2 regions of the Sinorhizobium sp. CB7 genome follow, and region 1 is predicted to be linked to the other one. Evidence: predicted binding sites of a transcription regulator. Region 1 holds the regulator's gene; the other holds the start of a gene.
What was found. Region 1 encodes PhoB, which activates phosphate uptake and scavenging genes when phosphate is short. Its sites were predicted from a motif close to TGTCATNNANCTGTCAT; they were not measured.
Positions count from the first base shown of each region.

Region 2: AAE029_RS00660 (DUF47 domain-containing protein) is a predicted target of PhoB. The motif match lies at 2,772-2,788, and genes of this name have one in related genera.

Region 1 covers NZ_JAULLL010000007.1:286,033-295,458, forward strand. Annotated here, with positions in the region: gene pstA (phosphate ABC transporter permease PstA) at 1-843, shown strand, start outside; gene pstB (phosphate ABC transporter ATP-binding protein PstB) at 858-1,673, shown strand; gene phoU (phosphate signaling complex protein PhoU) at 1,715-2,428, shown strand; gene phoB (phosphate regulon transcriptional regulator PhoB) at 2,461-3,144, shown strand; gene AAE029_RS15685 (GcrA family cell cycle regulator) at 3,274-3,804, opposite strand; gene AAE029_RS15690 (aspartate aminotransferase family protein) at 4,228-5,427, shown strand; gene argF (ornithine carbamoyltransferase) at 5,479-6,396, shown strand; gene AAE029_RS15700 (Hsp33 family molecular chaperone) at 6,500-7,489, shown strand; gene apaG (Co2+/Mg2+ efflux protein ApaG) at 7,619-8,011, opposite strand; gene AAE029_RS15710 (DegT/DnrJ/EryC1/StrS family aminotransferase) at 8,214-9,426, opposite strand, start outside.
Region 2 covers NZ_JAULLL010000001.1:119,873-129,298, forward strand. Annotated here, with positions in the region: gene AAE029_RS00650 (sn-glycerol-3-phosphate import ATP-binding protein UgpC) at 1-1,047, shown strand; gene ugpE (sn-glycerol-3-phosphate ABC transporter permease UgpE) at 1-1, shown strand, start outside; gene AAE029_RS00655 (anion permease) at 1,109-2,113, opposite strand; gene AAE029_RS00660 (DUF47 domain-containing protein) at 2,113-2,754, opposite strand; gene AAE029_RS00665 (hypothetical protein) at 3,101-3,358, shown strand; gene AAE029_RS00670 (hypothetical protein) at 3,410-3,598, opposite strand; gene AAE029_RS00675 (PAS domain-containing protein) at 3,964-4,374, shown strand; gene AAE029_RS00680 (DUF3365 domain-containing protein) at 4,504-5,235, shown strand; gene AAE029_RS00685 (response regulator) at 5,232-7,946, shown strand; gene AAE029_RS00690 (response regulator) at 7,959-8,324, shown strand; gene AAE029_RS00695 (adenylate/guanylate cyclase domain-containing protein) at 8,329-9,426, shown strand, end outside.

The DNA.
Region 1 (9,426 bases):
GACTCGGCCAACAAGGGGCAGATCGACCTGACTGTTCCCGAGAAGGACCGTAAGGTTTCCGACAAGCAGGTCGGCTGGATGAACCAGCTCAAAGAGAGCGGTGCGCTCCACAAGCAGTTCAACACCGGTCTGTTCACCGCAGGCAATTCCAGCCGCCCCGAGGCCGCAGGCCTGGGTGTCGCCCTGATCGGCTCGTTCTACCTGATGTTGATCGTGCTTGTCCTCTCCCTGCCGATCGGCGTTGCCGCCTCGATCTATCTCGAGGAATTCGCGCCGAAGAACAAGCTGACCGATCTGATCGAGGTCAATATCAACAACCTCGCGGCCGTACCCTCGATCGTTTACGGCCTTCTCGGTCTCGCGGTGTTCATCAACTTCGCTGGTCTGCCGCGTTCGGCCGCTCTTGTCGGCGGCCTCGTGCTGACCCTCATGACGCTGCCGACGATCATCATCGCGACCCGTGCCGCCTTGCGCGCGGTGCCGCCATCGATCCGCAGCGCGGCGCTCGGGCTCGGCGCCTCCAAGATGCAGATGGTGTTCCATCATGTCCTGCCGCTCGCAATGCCCGGCATTCTGACCGGCACGATTATCGGCCTCGCCCACGCCCTTGGTGAGACGGCGCCGCTTCTGCTGATCGGCATGGTCGCCTTCGTCGCCAACTATCCGGCGACACCGCTTGAGCCTTCCACCGCGCTTCCGGTGCAGATCTACATGTGGGCGAACGAGGCGGAGCGCGCCTTCGTTGAGCGGACTTCGGGGGCGATCATCGTCTTGCTCCTGTTCCTCATTGCCATGAATATCGGAGCCATTCTCTTGCGGCGTCGCTTCGAGCGTCGCTGGTAAAAGGAGTAGATCATATGAACATGTTGTCAGAAGCTGCAGTGGAAAAAACCCTGGATCAGAAGATGAGTGCCACTCCCTACAAGATGATCGGCCAAGACGTATCGGTTTACTATGGCGAAAAGCGCGCACTTTTCGACGTCAACCTCAACATTCGCGAAAATACGGTAACGGCTCTGATCGGCCCGTCCGGTTGCGGGAAGTCGACCTTCCTGCGCACGCTGAACCGGATGAACGATACGATCGAAAATTGCCGGGTCACCGGCAAGATCACGCTGGACAGCGAGGATATCTATGATCCGGCGATCGACGTGGTCGAGCTTCGTGCGCGTGTCGGCATGGTTTTCCAGAAGCCGAACCCGTTCCCGAAGTCGATCTATGAGAACGTTTCCTACGGTCCGCGCATCCATGGCCTGACCAAGTCGAAGGCCGACATGGACCAGGTCGTTGAAACGAGCCTGCAAAGGGCCGGCCTTTGGAACGAGGTGAAAGATCGCCTCCACGAAGCGGGTACCGGTCTTTCCGGCGGTCAGCAGCAGCGCCTCTGCATCGCGCGCGCGGTTGCGGTCAGCCCGGAAGTGATTCTGATGGACGAGCCTTGCTCGGCTCTCGATCCGATCGCAACCGCCAAGGTGGAAGAGCTCATCCACGAACTGCGGGAGAACTTCACCATTGTCATCGTGACTCACTCGATGCAACAGGCGGCACGTGTCTCCCAGCGTACGGCGATGTTCCATCTTGGCAATCTGGTCGAGGAGAACGACACCGACAAGATGTTCACCAATCCTGACGACTCGCGCACCCAGGACTACATCATGGGCCGCTTCGGCTAACCCGCGAAGCGCCAAAATCGTTCAAATTCGAGGACACCATAATGGTATCGACTCACATACTTTCTGCCTACGATGACGATCTGAAGTTCCTTTCCCGCCGCATCTCGGAAATGGGGGGATTGGCAGAACAGATGGTCAGCGATTCGGTGCGTGCGCTGGTCCATGGCGATGCGGCGCTCGCCCAGAAGGTCATCTCCGACGATGTCATACTCGATCACGCGGAGCGCGAAATCGGTGATAAGGCGATCGTAACGATCGCCCGTCGTCAGCCAGTGGCGACCGACCTTCGCGAGATCATGGGTTCGATCCGTATCGCCGCCGATCTGGAGCGTGTCGGAGATCTCGGCAAGAACACGGCAAAGCGCGTCATCGCGGTTCAGGGCACCGGCGTTCCGCGCCGGCTTGCCCGTGGCCTGGAGCACCTCTCCGAGCTGGCGCTCGGGCAGCTCAAGGAAGTGCTCGATGTCTATACGACGCGTTCCGCCGACAAGGCCAAGTCGATCCGCGAGCGCGACGAGGAAATCGATGCGATGTACACGTCCCTGTTTCGCGAGCTCCTCACTTATATGATGGAGGATCCGCGCAACATCACCTCGTGCACGCATCTCCTGTTCTGCGCCAAGAACATTGAGCGCATCGGCGACCATGCGACCAATATCGCCGAGACGATCTACTACATGGCGACCGGCGCGCAGCCGGAGGGCGAGCGTCCCAAGGACGACACCGCGAACACCGTCGGTGCGGTTACGGAATAATCGTTCCGGGCCTGTGAAGGAGACGCGACCATATGATCCCGAAAGTTGCTGTCGTAGAAGACGAAGAAGCCCTGAGTGTGCTGTTGCGATATAACCTCGAGGCCGAAGGCTTCGAGGTCGACACCATCCTCAGGGGCGATGAGGCGGAAATTCGCCTTCAGGAGCGCATTCCCGACCTCCTCATCCTCGATTGGATGCTTCCCGGCGTATCCGGCATCGAACTGTGCCGCCGCCTGCGCATGCGGCCCGAGACGGAACGTCTGCCGATCATCATGCTGACGGCCCGCGGCGAGGAAAGCGAACGGGTGCGCGGCCTTTCCACCGGCGCGGACGACTACGTCGTCAAGCCGTTTTCCACGCCGGAGCTGATGGCGCGGGTGAAGGCGATGCTTCGCCGGGCCCGGCCGGAGGTGCTGTCCAGTGTGCTCAAATGCGGCGATATCGAACTTGACCGTGAAACCCATCGCGTACATCGCAAGAGCCGGGAGGTGCGCCTCGGTCCCACCGAGTTCCGCCTTCTCGAATTCCTGATGTCGTCCCCCGGCCGCGTCTTCTCCCGCTCGCAGCTTCTCGACGGCGTCTGGGGGCATGATATCTATGTTGATGAACGCACCGTGGACGTGCATGTCGGCCGCTTGCGCAAGGCACTCAATTTTTCGAACATGCAGGATGTAATCCGCACCGTTCGCGGCGCCGGCTATTCGATGGAAGCCTGAGCCGACTAAAACCTACTCCAGATGCTGAAAACGGGCCCTAGCGGCCCGTTTTGGCTTTTTTGTGGGACAAAGCAGGAGTGCAAACCGCGCATAACCTCGGGATCATGCGCTGGTGCAAGGCTTAGTCGACTAGTTGATCCGCGGCGTCCGGCGGCGCTCAGCGATAGGCTGATAGGCCAGGCGCTGGTGATAGCCGCAATAGGGCGAGGAATCGGGGGATTCGCAGCCGCAGAAGTGAAAATCTTCCTTCAGCGGATCGCCGACCGGCCATTTGCAGGTGCGTTCGGTGAGCTCCGTGAGTCCAAGGCGGCGCGAGATCGGCACGACCACGTTGGCGGCCGGCCGGAATTCGATTTCCTCGACGGCATCGAACTCGATCTCTTCCTTGAGGAGCGTCGCGCCGGCGGCTCTGGTGATCGTTCGCGTGGTGAGGCGAGAGGCGTAGTTCGGCGCGCGGGGAGCGGATGTATTGCGCTTCGGTGCCCGGGTCGCCGATGTGGTGCCACCCGCTTTGGCGCGGCCAGGCAGGCTCAGGCGATGCACCTTGCCAATGACGGCGTTTCGGCTTACGCCGCCGAGTTGCGCCGCGATCTGGCTGGCGCTTAGTCCCTCCGACCACAGTTTCTTGAGTTTTTCCACCCGCTCGTCTGTCCAGTTCATGCCCTGTCTCCGCCTGTCGCGTTGGTGATGGCAGAATCCCTCACCCTTGCCCCGGACGCCTCCGAAGCAAAAAACGCCTGAAATTTTGGTGACTAGTTCCGCCGCATGCAGTCTAGTAATTGAACTTTAACCTAGTGTGAGGCTGACTCCGTGACAAGAGTCGCCAGAATCTCGATGAATCGATTTCGGAGTTTTCCCCAACTTGCTGTCCTGACGTGTCATTTCTGCAATATAAGTTGTTGAACACGTGATGAAGTGAGACGGCTCCGTACCGCAACTGCGCAGCTCTCTGTTTTGTTGACATCGCAGTGCGAAAAGGGAATAGTGCCAACGCCGCCGAAAGGCGGCATTTTGATTTTCCGGATCTGCGTCGAATAGTGAATCCGGTCGCTCCATATAGCTCTGATCGAGGAGATATGCGCCATGGCTCAAGCCGCGCCGCTCTATGATACCTATTCTCGTGCTCCGTTGCGGTTCGAGCGAGGGGAGGGAGTGTGGCTGATCACCGAGAACGGCGAGCGCTATCTCGATTTTGGGGGCGGTGTCGCAGTCACTTCTCTTGGACACGGGCATCCGCATCTTGTTGAAGCCCTCAAGGCGCAGGCCGACAAGGTCTGGCACCTCTCCAACCTCTATGAGGTCCCGGGCCAGGAAAAGCTCGCCGCACGCCTGACCGCGGCGACCTTCGCGGACAAGGTCTTTTTCACGAATTCCGGCGCGGAAGCCCTGGAATGCGCGATCAAGACTGCACGCCGGTACCAATATTCCAGGGGCCATCCTGAAAGGTTCCACATCATCACGTTCGAAGGAGCCTTCCACGGACGCACGCTCGCGACCATCGCGGCCGGCGGACAGGAAAAGTATCTGGAAGGCTTCGGACCCAAGGCTCCTGGTTTCGATCAGGTACCCTTCGGTGATATCGACGCGGTGCGTGCCGCCATCACTGATGCAACGGCCGCTATCCTGATAGAGCCTGTTCAGGGCGAAGGCGGCATTCGTCCGGCAACGATGGAGTTCATGCGCGCACTTCGCACTCTTTGCGACGAGCGTGGGCTTCTTCTGGTCCTGGATGAAGTACAGACCGGCGTCGGCCGTACCGGCAAGCTCTTCGCCTATGAATGGTCCGGCGTTACACCTGACATCATGGCAGTCGCCAAAGGTATCGGCGGCGGTTTTCCGCTCGGTGCCTGTCTGGCGACGGCAGAGGCAGCGTCCGGCATGAAGGCGGGCACTCATGGCTCCACCTATGGCGGCAATCCGCTTGCAATGGCGGTTGGCAATGCGGTGCTGGACGTCATTCTGTCGGACGGATTCCTGGAACACGTTCGCGACGTGGCCCTTGTCTTCCGTCAGGCACTGGCATCGCTCAAGGATCGCTATCCGGACGTGATCGAGGATGTTCGGGGCGAAGGACTGATGCTCGGCATCAAGGCGGCAGTCCCTTCGGCCGATCTGTTGCAGGCCATACGCGCCGAGCACTTGCTGGCAGTTCCGGCAGGTGACAACGTTCTGCGCCTGCTGCCGCCGCTCACGACGACGGCGGACGAGGCACGGGAGGGGCTTTCCCGCATCGAGCGTGCCGCCGAACGGGTGCGCGCGGCCAAGACTAAGAAGACCGCGTGAATATCAATGCCGGCCGGCGGTTCGCCGCCGGGACATGACAGGTAAGGAACAATGGCTTCACCGAAACACTTTCTCGACCTCTCTGCAGTGGCCGCCGCCGACCTGCGCAGCATCATCGACGATGCGGTCGAGCGAAAGCAGGCCTACAAGGCGGGCACTGGCGACCGGCCGCTCGCCGGCAAGATGCTGGCGATGATTTTCGAGAAGCCTTCGACGCGTACCCGCGTCTCCTTCGATGTTGGCATGCGCCAGCTCGGCGGCGAGACGCTGTTCCTGTCCGGCACGGAGATGCAACTCGGCCGCGCTGAAACGATCGGCGATACGGCGAAGGTTCTGTCGCGCTATGTCGACGCCATCATGATCCGGACGACCGAGCATTCGCGCCTGCTGGAGCTTGCCGAGCATGCGACCGTTCCGGTCATCAATGCCCTGACGGACGATACCCATCCCTGCCAGATCATGGCCGACATCATGACCTTCGAAGAGCATCGGGGCTCCATCAAGGGCAGGACGATTGCCTGGACGGGCGACGGTAACAATGTCCTGCATTCGCTGGTCGAAGGGGCCGCCCGTTTCGGCTATCGCATGAATATGGCGGTCCCTCTTGGTTCCGAGCCCAAGGATCACTATCTGAACTGGGCCCGCAACGAAGGCGCCGAAGTCATGCTTTGTCATGATGCCGACCGGGCGGTCGCCGGCGCCGATTGTGTGGTCACCGATACCTGGGTCTCGATGAATCAGGAACATCGGGCGCGCGGTCACAATGTCTTCCAGCCCTATCAGGTCAACTCGGCTTTGATGGCACAGGCCGGCAAGGACGCATTGTTCATGCATTGCCTGCCCGCTCACCGTGGCGAGGAAGTGACGAACGAGGTGATCGACGGTCCGCAATCCGTGGTCTTCGATGAGGCGGAAAACCGCCTGCATGCGCAGAAGTCGATTCTCGCATGGTGCCTGGGCGTGATCTGAACCATATTGGCTGCCGTGGCCGGTCGGCTGCGGACAGGCGAGCGGAGCAGGGAAATCGTTTGAACGTTTCCCCTCCGCTTTGATTGATTTGGAGTTATGAACCATGGCAGAAACTGCAGCGGCGCTCGGCCAGTTCGATTTCGCCGGCGACGATCATGTTGTTCCTTTTCAGGTGGAGAGCCTGGATGTGCGGGGTCGTGCCGTCCAGCTCGGACCGATGCTGGACGCTATTCTTGGACGGCACAACTATCCCGCACCCGTTGCGAGGCTTCTTGCCGAAGCGGTGGTCCTGACCGTTCTTCTCGGGACCTCCCTGAAATTCGAAGGCAAATTCACGGTCCAGACAAAGAGCGACGGCCCCGTTGACCTGCTGGTTGCCGATTTCTCGACGCCGGAAAATGTCCGCGCCTATGCCCGTTTCGACGAGGAGGCGCTGGAAAGAGCGATCGAAGCCGGCGAGACCGAACCGGAACAGCTTCTCGGCAACGGCGTGCTCGCCTTTACGATTGACCAGGGCCGGTTCACCCAGCCCTACCAGGGCATCGTTGCGCTCGACGGCACTTCGCTTGAGGAGATCGCCGGCGCCTATTTCCGGCAATCGGAACAGATTCCGACCCGTGTTCGCCTGGGCGCGGCAGAGCTCTACGATCGTGACGGGACCGGCAAGGCGCGGCATCGCTGGCGGGCCGGGGGCCTTGTCGCCCAGTTCCTGCCTGAGGCGCCAGAACGCATGCGCCAGCCGGATCTGCACGGCGGCGATGGCGATACCGGCGTGCGCGAGCATGTCGAGGATGATGCCTGGACGGAGGCCCGTACGCTGGTCGAAACCATCGATGCGGATGAACTGACAGACCCGCAGGTCGGCACGGAGCGGCTGCTCTATCGCCTCTTTCATGAACGCGGCGTGCGAGTCTATGATCCGCAGCCTGTCTTCGACCGTTGCAGTTGCTCGCGGGAAAAGATCAAGAGTGTCCTGAAGGGCTTTACGGCCGAGGAGATCGAAGCAAGCCAGGAGGACGGCGAGATTTCCGTCACCTGCGAGTTCTGCTCCACTGTCTATCGATACGAGGTGACGGAGGTTTCCGAGGCCTAGAGCAATTCCAGGAAAAGTGCGAAGCGGTTTTCCGTTCGGAATTTGCGTAAAAGCAAATGGTTAGAGCGGTTCTGCGTTTCCTTGAATAGCTGAAGGGGAGCTCCGCGCATCCATCGGATGCGCGATGCTTTAATTCAGGACCCGCAAATGGCCGGGTGAATCCAGGGAGAAGGCGGGGATCTCGACATCGAAGAGCTTCCCGTCATCCGTCTCCATCTGATAATGGCCGAACATTAGGCCCGAAGGCGTATCCAGCGGACAGCCTGAAGAATATTCGTAAGTATCGCCCGGCCGCAGGCGCGGCTGTTCGCCAACAACCCCCGGCCCCGTCACTTCGTCCACCAGACCGTTCTGATCGGTGATGTTCCAATAGCGGTTGATAAGGCGGACGGCGATATTGGAATGATTACTGATGACGATGCGGTAGCCCCAGACGTAGCGGCCGTCGTCCGGATCGGATTGCTCCTCCAGATAAAAAGGCTCGACGACCACTTCGATATCTCGTGTGAGGGCGCGATACATGCCTGCCACCTTGACCAAGATGTCTTCCGGTATCCTACAGGCAATCCCGTCCGTCAAGAAACGGAAGTGTGAAACTAAGGCTTTCTGCGCTGCATTGAATATTAGGGATAATTCCAAAGGTTAATGCCCCTCCCATGCCAAACGTTGGGGAAGCTTCCGTCGCGCCGGCCTTGGTTGCAGGCCCGTTGTTCCTGCAAGTGGATCAGCCCATCAACATATCGATCGGACCATTATAGGCCGACCCTAGCAACATGCAGCTCGCGGTAAACGTCACGACCTGAGTCTTGGCTTTTTTCAGCAAGCGGGTCAGAGTTTGCGCCAAGGCGGAGGCGTAGTCTGCTGTGACCCGCGGGTGCGTGGGCAGCGACACCATTGAACGCGCAAGTGCGGACGCATTCGTGGATCGTCCGGCAAAGCCTTTGAAAGCGTCGATCTCATGTGCATTGGGGTAGAGCGTCGATCCGACGTGAAATCCCTGCCGCATCATCTCCTGAAGTATGCCACCCCTTGCCTCCGGTTCGACGATGACCGGATAGCTGAAGAAACAGGACCCAGCCCGCACGATGTCGGACGCATCGGGCGAAGCGCGCCAATCCGCAAGCTCGCGATCATAGATGGCGGCGATCGTTCTCCTATGCGCAAGCTTTTCTGCGACATTGTCGATCTTGCGTGTCAGTTCTTTGAGTGCGCCCAGCGCCGGTCGGCTGAGAACCGTGTCCTCCAGAACAATTGTTTCCTTGCGATTGAAGGTCAAAATATCGGTGCCGTTGGTCCGTTGTGCTTGTCGGAGCATGGCCGGTAACGTGATCCAGGAGAACAAGGTATCGCGCGTCGCCATGTCATATTTGAAGACCTGGAGCATGTGCGGGCCGTATTTCCGCGAGCTCAGGCGTGGAAAACCGGCGACCTCCCGTCGCATGATCTCGCCGATATCGTCATGCATGGTAGCGATTGCACCACCCCAGACATAATTAAGCGTCTTGAAACCGGACATGCTGAAGACGCTGCCGTCGGTGATAGTCCCCATTCGGGCGCCGTGATAGTCGCCTTCGAGACTGATTGCGCAGTCGTCGAACAACAATACGTCGCGCTGCCGGCAGAGTTCGCAAATATCGGCCAGCCGTTCCTGGATCACGTGGTAATGCGTCAGCAGAACACAGCAAGTTCTATTGTCGATGAGGGTTTTCAGGTGATCCAGATCGACGTTCGTCGAATTCGGCAAGGTATCGACGAAAACCGGCTCGCAGCCCGCGAAGCGTATCATGTTGATCACGTCGGGGATCGTATAGGGCATCATGATGACGCGATCACGACCGCTTCGTCGGGCATATTTTGCCAGCAGGTATAGGCCTGCCCTGGCTCGCCCGAGAGGAATTATCGGGATGTCTGCGCCAAGGAGGGATCGCAATCCTGCT
Region 2 (9,426 bases), on a different contig from region 1:
ATGGCCAGGATTAGCCTCAAGGATGTGCGCAAGACCTATGCCGGCAACATCGAAGCCATCAAGGGCGTGTCTCTGGATATAGCTGACGGTGAGCTGGTGGTGCTCGTCGGTCCCTCTGGATGCGGAAAGTCCACGCTTCTGCGCATGATCGCGGGGCTTGAAGGCATCACTGGCGGTGAGATCGTGATCGGTGCGCGCGTCGTCAACAAGCTGGAACCCTCCGAACGCGATATCGCCATGGTTTTCCAGAACTACGCGCTTTATCCCCATATGACGGTTCGCCAGAATCTCGCCTACGGGCTGAAGAACCGCAACACGCCCAAGGACGAAATCGAACGGCGGATCAAAAAGGCGGCCAAGTCACTGGAGATCGAGCCATATCTCGAGCGCAAGCCGCGCCAGCTTTCGGGAGGCCAACGTCAACGTGTCGCAATGGGTCGCGCCATTGTTCGTGAACCGGCAGCCTTCCTCTTTGACGAGCCTCTGTCGAACCTCGACGCCAAACTGCGCGTACAGATGCGTGTGGAGATCAAGCGGTTGCAGCGCGCGCTCGCGACGACAAGCGTCTATGTAACCCACGACCAGATGGAAGCGATGACGCTTGCCGATCGTCTTGTCGTCCTGAACGGTGGCAGGGTCGAGCAAGTCGGTACGCCAATCGAGCTTTACGAAAAGCCTGCAAGCACTTTCGTCGCAACCTTCATCGGCTCTCCATCGATGAATCTTCTGGAAATCGCCGGCAACTTCATTATGCCTGCGGCAGTTTCGATACCGCCAACCACTGCAACGATCGGGATTCGACCGGAGAACCTTCGCCTCGCTGTTCCTGGGCGGCAGGCCGATTTCACCGCCGAAGTTCGCGTGGGTGCGGTCGAACTCGTTGGCGCCGAAAGCTATGTGCACAGCGCACTGCCAAATAAACGGGACATTGTCTTCCGCGTTCCCGGCCGCTCACCGATCTCGATCGATGAACGCCTTTCGATAGCGGCAGATCTTCAGGATTTGCACTTTTTTGACGAGGAGGGGCATCGGATTTCAATCGCTTAGAGCCGGATGATTTAGGTCGAATTGCCCTGAAATCTCAATCCGTCCCATCCACAGCTGCTCTTCACGAGACCATCGCGGTCAGCCAATAAGAGAACGCAGAAATAGCAGCCGCTGCAGGCAAGGTTATCACCCAGGCAACCACGATATTTCCTGCCACTCCCCATCGTACTGCCGAGACGCGTCTTGCCGCCCCGACCCCGATGATAGCGCCGGTAATCGTATGGGTCGTCGAAACGGGGATACCGAGCCAGGTTGCGCCGAACAAGGTGAGCGCACCGCCGGTTTCGGCGCAGAAGCCTTGCATCGGGTTCAGGCGCGTGATTTTTGAGCCCATTGTATGAACAATGCGCCAGCCGCCGAAGAGCGTTCCGAGTGCCATTGCAGCCTGACAGGAGAGAACCACCCAAAGGGGTACGTGGAACTCGCCACCGAGATAACCTTGCGAATAAAGAAGCACCGCGATGATGCCCATCGTCTTCTGGGCATCGTTGCCGCCGTGGCCCAGTGAATAGAGCGAGGCCGAAAGGAACTGCATTCCTCGGAAGGTACGGTCCACGGCAAACGGAGTCTGGCGGACGAACATCCAGGACACGATCAAAATAAGCAGCAGTGCGAGCAGAAAACCGATCAGCGGCGACATTACGATCGCGCCCGCAGTCTTCAGCAACCCGCTCCAGACAATTGCACTGAGCCCTGTCTTCGCAACGCCGGCTCCAACGAGACCTCCGACCAGCGCATGAGATGAACTGGAGGGAATGCCGAATATCCAGGTGACGATGTTCCAGATGATCGCCCCTATCAATGCCGCAAATATAACCTGTGGCGTGACGATCATCGGATCAATGATGCCGGTGCCCAGCGTCTCGGCCACATGCAGACCGAAAAAAAGGAATGCAATGAAATTGAAGAAGGCGGCCCAGATTACCGCATAGTGCGGCCGCAGCACACGCGTTGAGACGATGGTTGCTATCGAATTGGCCGCATCATGCAGGCCATTGAGAAAATCGAAGAACAGCGCGACGACGATGAGGCCGGCAAGCAAAGGGAGGGCGAGGGCAGTGTCCATCAGACATTCTCAATGACGATGCCGCTGATTTCATTGGCGACGTCCTCGAACCGATCGACGACCTTTTCCAGCTCACCGTATATTTCGCTACCGATCATGTAGGCCATCGGATCGCTTTGCCCGTGGCGGCGAAACAGATCCTTCAATCCCTGATCGTGCAACTCGTCCGAATGGCCCTCCACGCGCGTCACTTCTTCAGCAATTGCGGCAAGGCGCGCGGCATTTGCATTCATGCGGTGAAGAAGGGGGATTGCCTCGGCGATGAGACGGGCGGCCTGCACCACCGTCTTGCCCATCTCCTGCATACCCGGGTCGAAACTGTTCTGCTCGAACAAGCGGATCGTCTTGACTGCTTTGTGCATCATGTCGATCGCATCATCCATGGACTGGATCAGATCCTTGATGTCGCCGCGATCAAAGGGCGTGATGAAGCTGCGCCTGATGGCCTGCATGACCTCCCGGGTAATATCGTCTGCTTCATTCTCAAGCCGGACGATCGTTTCGCATTGATACTGGATGTCCTTTCCGGCCAGCAGATTGTCCAATGCTTCCGCAGCACCGACGGTGACACGGGAATGCTGCTCAAATAGATCGAAGAAGCGATCCTCACGTGGCAATAGCTTACGAAACCAGCTTAACATCAGCACTCCACCGACTCTGTCATCAAAGTGTCATAAAGGAGCGGTTGCGAACTGAAAAGTGTACGCTTCGTCATGCGGCCAGCTCAGCCGTCTTATCCTCAAAGCGGAGGCGGCGGTTCCCACCCAAAACACTGCGGCCGCGGCAAGAGGAGGGAATTTGTCGGTCGTAAGGCCTTTAAGGGCAGGGCCCGCGGGCGCGTTGCCCGATTTTCCCGCTTCTGGGCCGCAGATTCATTCGCGGTCGGCTGACATGATTGCCTTACGGGCCTGGCCCCAGTCTTGACCGGCGGGAGCAGGGAACCTTGGCGGCCGCCCCGTGTTAGCTCTCCAGCAAGGAGGAACTAACATGGGCACAAACAGACCTAAAGATGGTGCTGGAACGGCCGATCAGTCTCCACGTTCATATCCCCGAAAAGACGCTGAAGGCCAGTTTGCAAAGTCGCAGGCCGATCGAAAAAGTTCAGGCGTGCATAGCGCAAAGCCGACCGTGGTAACTGGTTCGGAAGATGCGACCGTTCATCGTACTCCGCCTGGCAAAAAGAAAGAGAAAGACTGGGATCTGAACTACGACCCGGCTGAGATGAACGAAGGTAAGTCGCGTTGAGGCGGGTTCCCTACGCTGTCATAGCGCGCCCATAACCCGCAGGCGGTCTTATTATTGGGACCCGGGGAGTTGCCCGGGACTTCCTGGGCCGGCAGGGAGCCGATCTTCGGTGTTCTGCCGGTCGGGCGGTACGCTCGGAGCGGTATCCGTGTTTGTCTGGATCCAGTACCCGATCGCCAGAGCGATGAGCAGAACGACAACGGCACCGATGATGGGACCAATCGCTTGTTTTTTCGCCATCGGATTGCCTTTCCTTATCCGGGGGACAGAACAAGGCAAATCACGTTAGGTTCCTTTCTATGCCCGTACTAGAGCGGGATTCCGAAAACTGTGCGCGGTTTTCGGGGCGACATCCAGCTCTAACCTTTAATTGAGAGGCGGATTCAGATTTCAAGGCGACTCGACCTGAAATCATCCGGCTCTAGCGCCGCCTCGTTGTGGAAGTCTACTTGCGCCGAGCGTCTCACCCACTCGGCATGCATCCTGTTGCATCCCTGTCTGACGCTCGAAGCCACTGATAAGCAAATATCGCCCACAAGCGCGGGACCCTTGAAGTCAGTCATTTAGACAATAAGTCATTTCTAATATACAAAAAGGGGGGCCACATGCTGACTGGAGACCGTTCCACATTCTTGGTGGAGATTTTCGAGGCTCCGACGCCCGATGCCGGTATCTACACCTGGGACATCGTAAAGAACCTCTTATTTGCCGATGCCGCGCTCGCTGATCTGTTCGGGCTCGATCCGGAAGAGACCGTGCAAGGTCTTCCGCTCGAAACATACCTGGATCGTGTCCACCCTGGCGACCGGCCAACCCTCGCGAAAATCATCAGTCAAACGATTATCGCTGAGACGCCGCAGCAGACCGTATATCGCGTGCAAGGTCGTGATGGATCATATCGATCGGTGGCCGCATTCGGTCGCGCATTCCGCGATAAAACTGGGACGCCTATTCTCTATTCCGGCATTGTCGTTCCGGCCGATGAGGTAATAGACGGCGGAACATTGTCTCATTAGCCTCGATCAATTCAGTCGAGCGCGACGGCTTTTTACTTGCGTGTCGGGGAACCGGGCGATCAAAACGGCTTTTGCATTTTAGATCTGGCTGATATAGTGAATTTTTGTTGCGATCACATGGGGCGTATCATGTATCGCGTTGTGGCATGCTGTGTCATCTTGACAGCTCTCGCAAGCCTCGTTGCTGCAGACGAGGATGACGTTGCGACGGGAGAGCGGCTGGCCGCGTTTCTGCGGGCGGGTCGCTCCGTCATCTCTAGCCACCAAAAACTGATCAACGATGCATCGATCGGCAAGAAGAACCTTACCGGCCAGCGGGTGGTCGATGAGGCGCTCGTCCTCTATCGAGAAAGCAAGGCCGTGCCGCCCTCGACCGCCGGGCTTAGCGAACTGGACAAGCAGCTGTTCGATGCGCAGGTTGAGGCGATGCGCGAGATCGTCGACGAACAGCAGGAGGTAATCGACGCGAAGGGCGTCGGCTTCAAGGGGCTCATTCCGGCGACCTTTGGCCGGCTGGTCAACGAACGTTTCGAGGAGAAAGTCGGCAATTTGGCGCGGATGAAGGTCACGGCTCCCGAGGAGCTCGTGCGTAACCGCAAGGCGCGGCCCGACGAATGGGAGCAGCACGTCATCGACAGCAAGTTCCTGGCCGCCGGCTGGCCGAAAGGCCAGCCATTCGTCGAGGAGGTCGACGTGGAAGGACGCAAGTCATTCCGAATGCTCATTCCCGAATATTATTCCGCATCCTGCCTGACATGCCATGGCCAGCCCAAGGGCGAGGTCGATATTACCGGCTATCCGAAAGAGGGGGCGGCCGAGGGCGATCTGGCAGGCGCGATCAGCATCACGCTGTTCAAATGACCGCCCTTGACGCCATCAGGGCAATGTTCGGCCGCCTCGCGGATCGGAAGATCCCGCTTCGGCTTATCTGCCTTTCGGCCGCGCTGCTCGGAGCGCTGCTGATAAGCGTTGCCTTCATGGCGCACGACTTGCTCGACAATCAGCAGCGGGTCGAGGAAGCAAACGCCCGTTTCCACATGTTCGACGAGGCCGCCAGGGCACATCGGCATTTCAGCGAGGTGCGCTACTGGCTCACCGATCTCTCCGTCAGCCTACTGACGCTTTCCGAGCGGCGGGCAAACGCGGCTCGGGTCGCTCTGGAAGAGGATTTGAGCCGCATCAAGGTTTTTGCGCCCGATGCTGCAGAGACTATCCAGCAGGGTTCGGCTGCGTATTACGAGAAGGCCATGCAGGCCGTCGATGCCTATACGGCGGACAACAGAGTGATAGGAAACACGCTGTTGGCAGCAGCACGGGCCCATAGCGACGAGATCGACAGTGTGCTGACGGCGCTCGAGGAGCGCCTCAAGAGCGAGGCGGACCGGGCCCGCGATGCAGCGGCCGTTACGGCGCGGAATACCTACACCCGTGCCCTGACCGCGGTGGGATTCATCACGATTGCCGGTGCCGTCATGACCTGGCTCATACTCCGCTCGATCCTGGTGCCGCTCGGCCGCCTCGATCGGGCGATGGTACAGCTGACGGAAGGGCAGGAGAACGTCGAACTGCCACCGGACGGCCGCGACGAATTCGGACGGTTGTCGACCACTCTGCGGCTGCTGCGCGACAGCCAGGCCGAACGTCGCCTTCTCGAAGCAGCAGCGGAGCAGCAACGCAACACGATCATCACAGCGATCGAGACCATTCCAGACGGCTTTGCCTTCTTCGATGCGGAGGATCGCCTGGTCATGGTCAACCAGCGCTATCTGGAAATATTCCCTGAGATCGCCGATCTCATGACGCCGGGCAGGACCTTCGAGGAGATCATGCGGGCGCAGGCCGAGCGGGGGACTGCAGAGATCGACGATGCCCGCGTGGAGGATTGGGTGCGCGAAGCATTGCGGCGCCAGCACGATCCTCGTGGCATGGTCGAGCGGCAATTCGCCAACGGCACATGGCTGCGCATTGCCAAGCGCAAAACCCCGGAAGGCGGTACCGTCGCTGTCTATACTGACATTACCGATTTCAAGCATCGTCAGGCCGAACTGGAGCAGGCGCGCCGTGGCGCGGAAGTTGCGAGCGAAGAGAAGAGCCGTTTCCTCGCCTCCATGAGCCATGAGCTTCGCACACCGCTGAATGCGATCATAGGCTATAGCGAGATGCTGATTGAAGATGCCAATGATCTCGGCCAGGCTGGTTTCGTCGCCGATCTCCAGAAAATCATAGGGTCCGGACGCCACCTGCTGGCGCTGATCAATGACGTGCTCGACCTATCCAAGATCGAGGCGGGCAAGATGGAGCTCTATGTCGAGCGCCTCAGCCTGCGCCAGCTTCTCGTCGAGGTCGAAAGCACCGTCGCGCCACTGATCGCAAAGCGCGGCAACCGCCTGACGGTCGCGGCTGAAGTCGAGCCCGACGAGATTGAGACCGACAAGACCAAGCTGCGGCAGAACCTGTTCAACCTTCTGTCCAATGCCGCCAAGTTCACCGATAACGGCGAAATCCGGCTTAGCGTCGAGCGCCTTGCGGACGAGAGCGGCGACTGGTTGGAGTTTTCGGTCACCGACAACGGCATCGGGATGACCGCCGAGCAGCAGGCCAAGCTGTTCCAGGCCTTCGTGCAGGTCGACTCCTCCACGACCCGCAATTATGGAGGCACCGGCCTGGGGCTGACGATCACCCAACACTTCGTCAGGATGATGGGCGGGAGCATCGAAGTGGAGAGTGAGGCCGGAAAGGGATCAACCTTCCGCTTCAGGATTCCTGCGACCAGCGGCGCCCAAGCCGTACGGGAGGCTCCACCACCGATCGAGGCACCGCAGAGCCCGCACAGCCACGGCACAATCCTGGTCATCGACGACGAAGCGCGGGCGCGCAAATTCGTCTCGGATGCGGTCCGCGGTGCCGGTTTCGACGTGGTCGAGGCCGAAGGCGGCGAAGAGGGAATGGCGATCGTGCGACGATCGCGTCCGGATGCGATCGTCCTCGACGTGATCATGCCAGGACAGGACGGATGGTCGGTCCTGCGGGAGATCAAGTCGGACAGATCGCTCTGCGATATCCCGGTGATTTTGGCGACCGTCGTCGCCGACCGCGAAATGGGGCTGGCATTCGGAGCGGCGGACCATCTGATCAAGCCGATCGATCCGCAGCAACTCGTGGACACACTGAACGCCGTTGCCGGCGACGGGCGTCATGATGTGCTGGTGGTCGACGATGACCCAGCGACGCGGGAGCTCTTTCGCCGTGTGCTCGCCCGCGAGGGCTGGCGTGTTCGCGAAGCGAGCGACGGCAGGCGCGGCCTGGAGCAGCTCGAGGCGAGCCGTCCGACTATCATGATCCTCGATCTGATGATGCCGGACATGGATGGTTTTGCGCTGCTGGAAGCATTGCAGGCACGGGAGGACCTTACCGATCTTCCCATCGTCGTTGTCACCTCCAAGGATCTGAGCCGTGATGAGCTGGATTGGCTCGGCCTGCGCGCGAGCGAGATCGTCAGAAAAGGAGGCAAGGGCCGGGCCGATCTGATTGCCGCCCTGAAACGGCATGTACGGCTGAGCGAAGATGCCTGAGGAACCGAACGCATGGTCAAGATCCTTCTGGTTGAAGACAACGAGATGAACCGCGATATGCTTTCCCGCCGTCTCGAAAAGCGTGGATATGAAGTGGTAATCGCGACCGATGGTCTTGCCGGCGTGGAAGCGGCTGCGAAGACGAAGCCCGATATCGTGCTGATGGACATGAGCCTGCCGGTGATCGACGGCTGGGAAGCGACACGGCGGATCAAGGCGGATCCGGCGACCTCGGCCATACCGATCATCGCACTGACGGCCCATGCGATGGCCGGCGACCGACAAAGGGCCATGGAGGTCGGTTGCGACGACTACGACACCAAGCCGATCGAACTGGCCGCACTGCTCGATAAAATCATCCGCCTGACCGGAGGATGACGTCTTGGCCCAGTCCCGTGACATCAGACGTCGTGCCTATATCGCCCGGATCGTGCAGAAGATCATCGATCCGGCCCAGGCGATCCTGGGGTATCAGGAGCTCATCGTCGAGGAGATCCGCGAGACGGGGGTCGTCGAAGCTCTTCCCGATCTGGAGAAGGTGCTCGATGCTGCGCGAGAACTGAATCGGTTGATCGACCGGCTCCTCGAGACGGAGCATCCCGACACTGCGACCTCGCCGACAATCGACAGGCTGTTGCGTCACGATCTGCGCACGCCGATGAACGCGATTCTCGGCTATTCCGAAATGGTCATCGAGGATTGTGGGGAGGCATTGCCGGAGCGGCTGTCGGCGGATATCGGACGGGTCATCCAGGAGAGCCGGCTGCTGCTCGATGAGATCGATCGGACGCTCGATGCGCCTGCGCGCGATGCCGAGGAAAGATCGGAAAACATTGCGGATGCAATGATCGCGGCCAATCTTGCGCAAGCCATTGCCGCGAGGCCGGCCGTGCCGCCGGAAGAGGCCGGGCGCATCCTCATCGTCGACGACGCTGCCTCGAACCGCGAGGTCTTGGCGAGGCGCCTGGGGCGCGACGGCCATATGGTCGCAGTCGCCTGTTCCGGCAAGGAGGCGCTCCGCATTCTGGAGACGCAGGAATTCGATCTCGCACTGGCCGACATCCTCATGCCCGACATGAACGGCATCGAGCTCCTCGCCCGACTCAAATCGGACGCGCGACTGCGCGAGATTCCTGTCGTGATGATCTCGGGTCTCAAGGACAACGAGGCGGTCATTCGCTGCATCGAAGCCGGAGCCGAGGATTATCTGCAGAAACCGATCGATCCGGTCTTGCTGCGGGCCCGCATCACCGCCTGCCTCGAGCGTAGCCGCTGGCGCGAGCGGGAAAGACGGTATCTTGCCCAGATCGAATTCGAGAAGGAGCGGACGGACGCGCTGCTGCATGCGATCCTGCCCGGACAGGTGGTCAAGCGGCTGGCGGAAGGAGAGGAGGTGATCGCCGACCGTATCGAGATGGCGACGATCCTTTTTGCTGACATCGTCAATTTCACGGAGTTTGCCGCGCGGACGCCGGCAAAT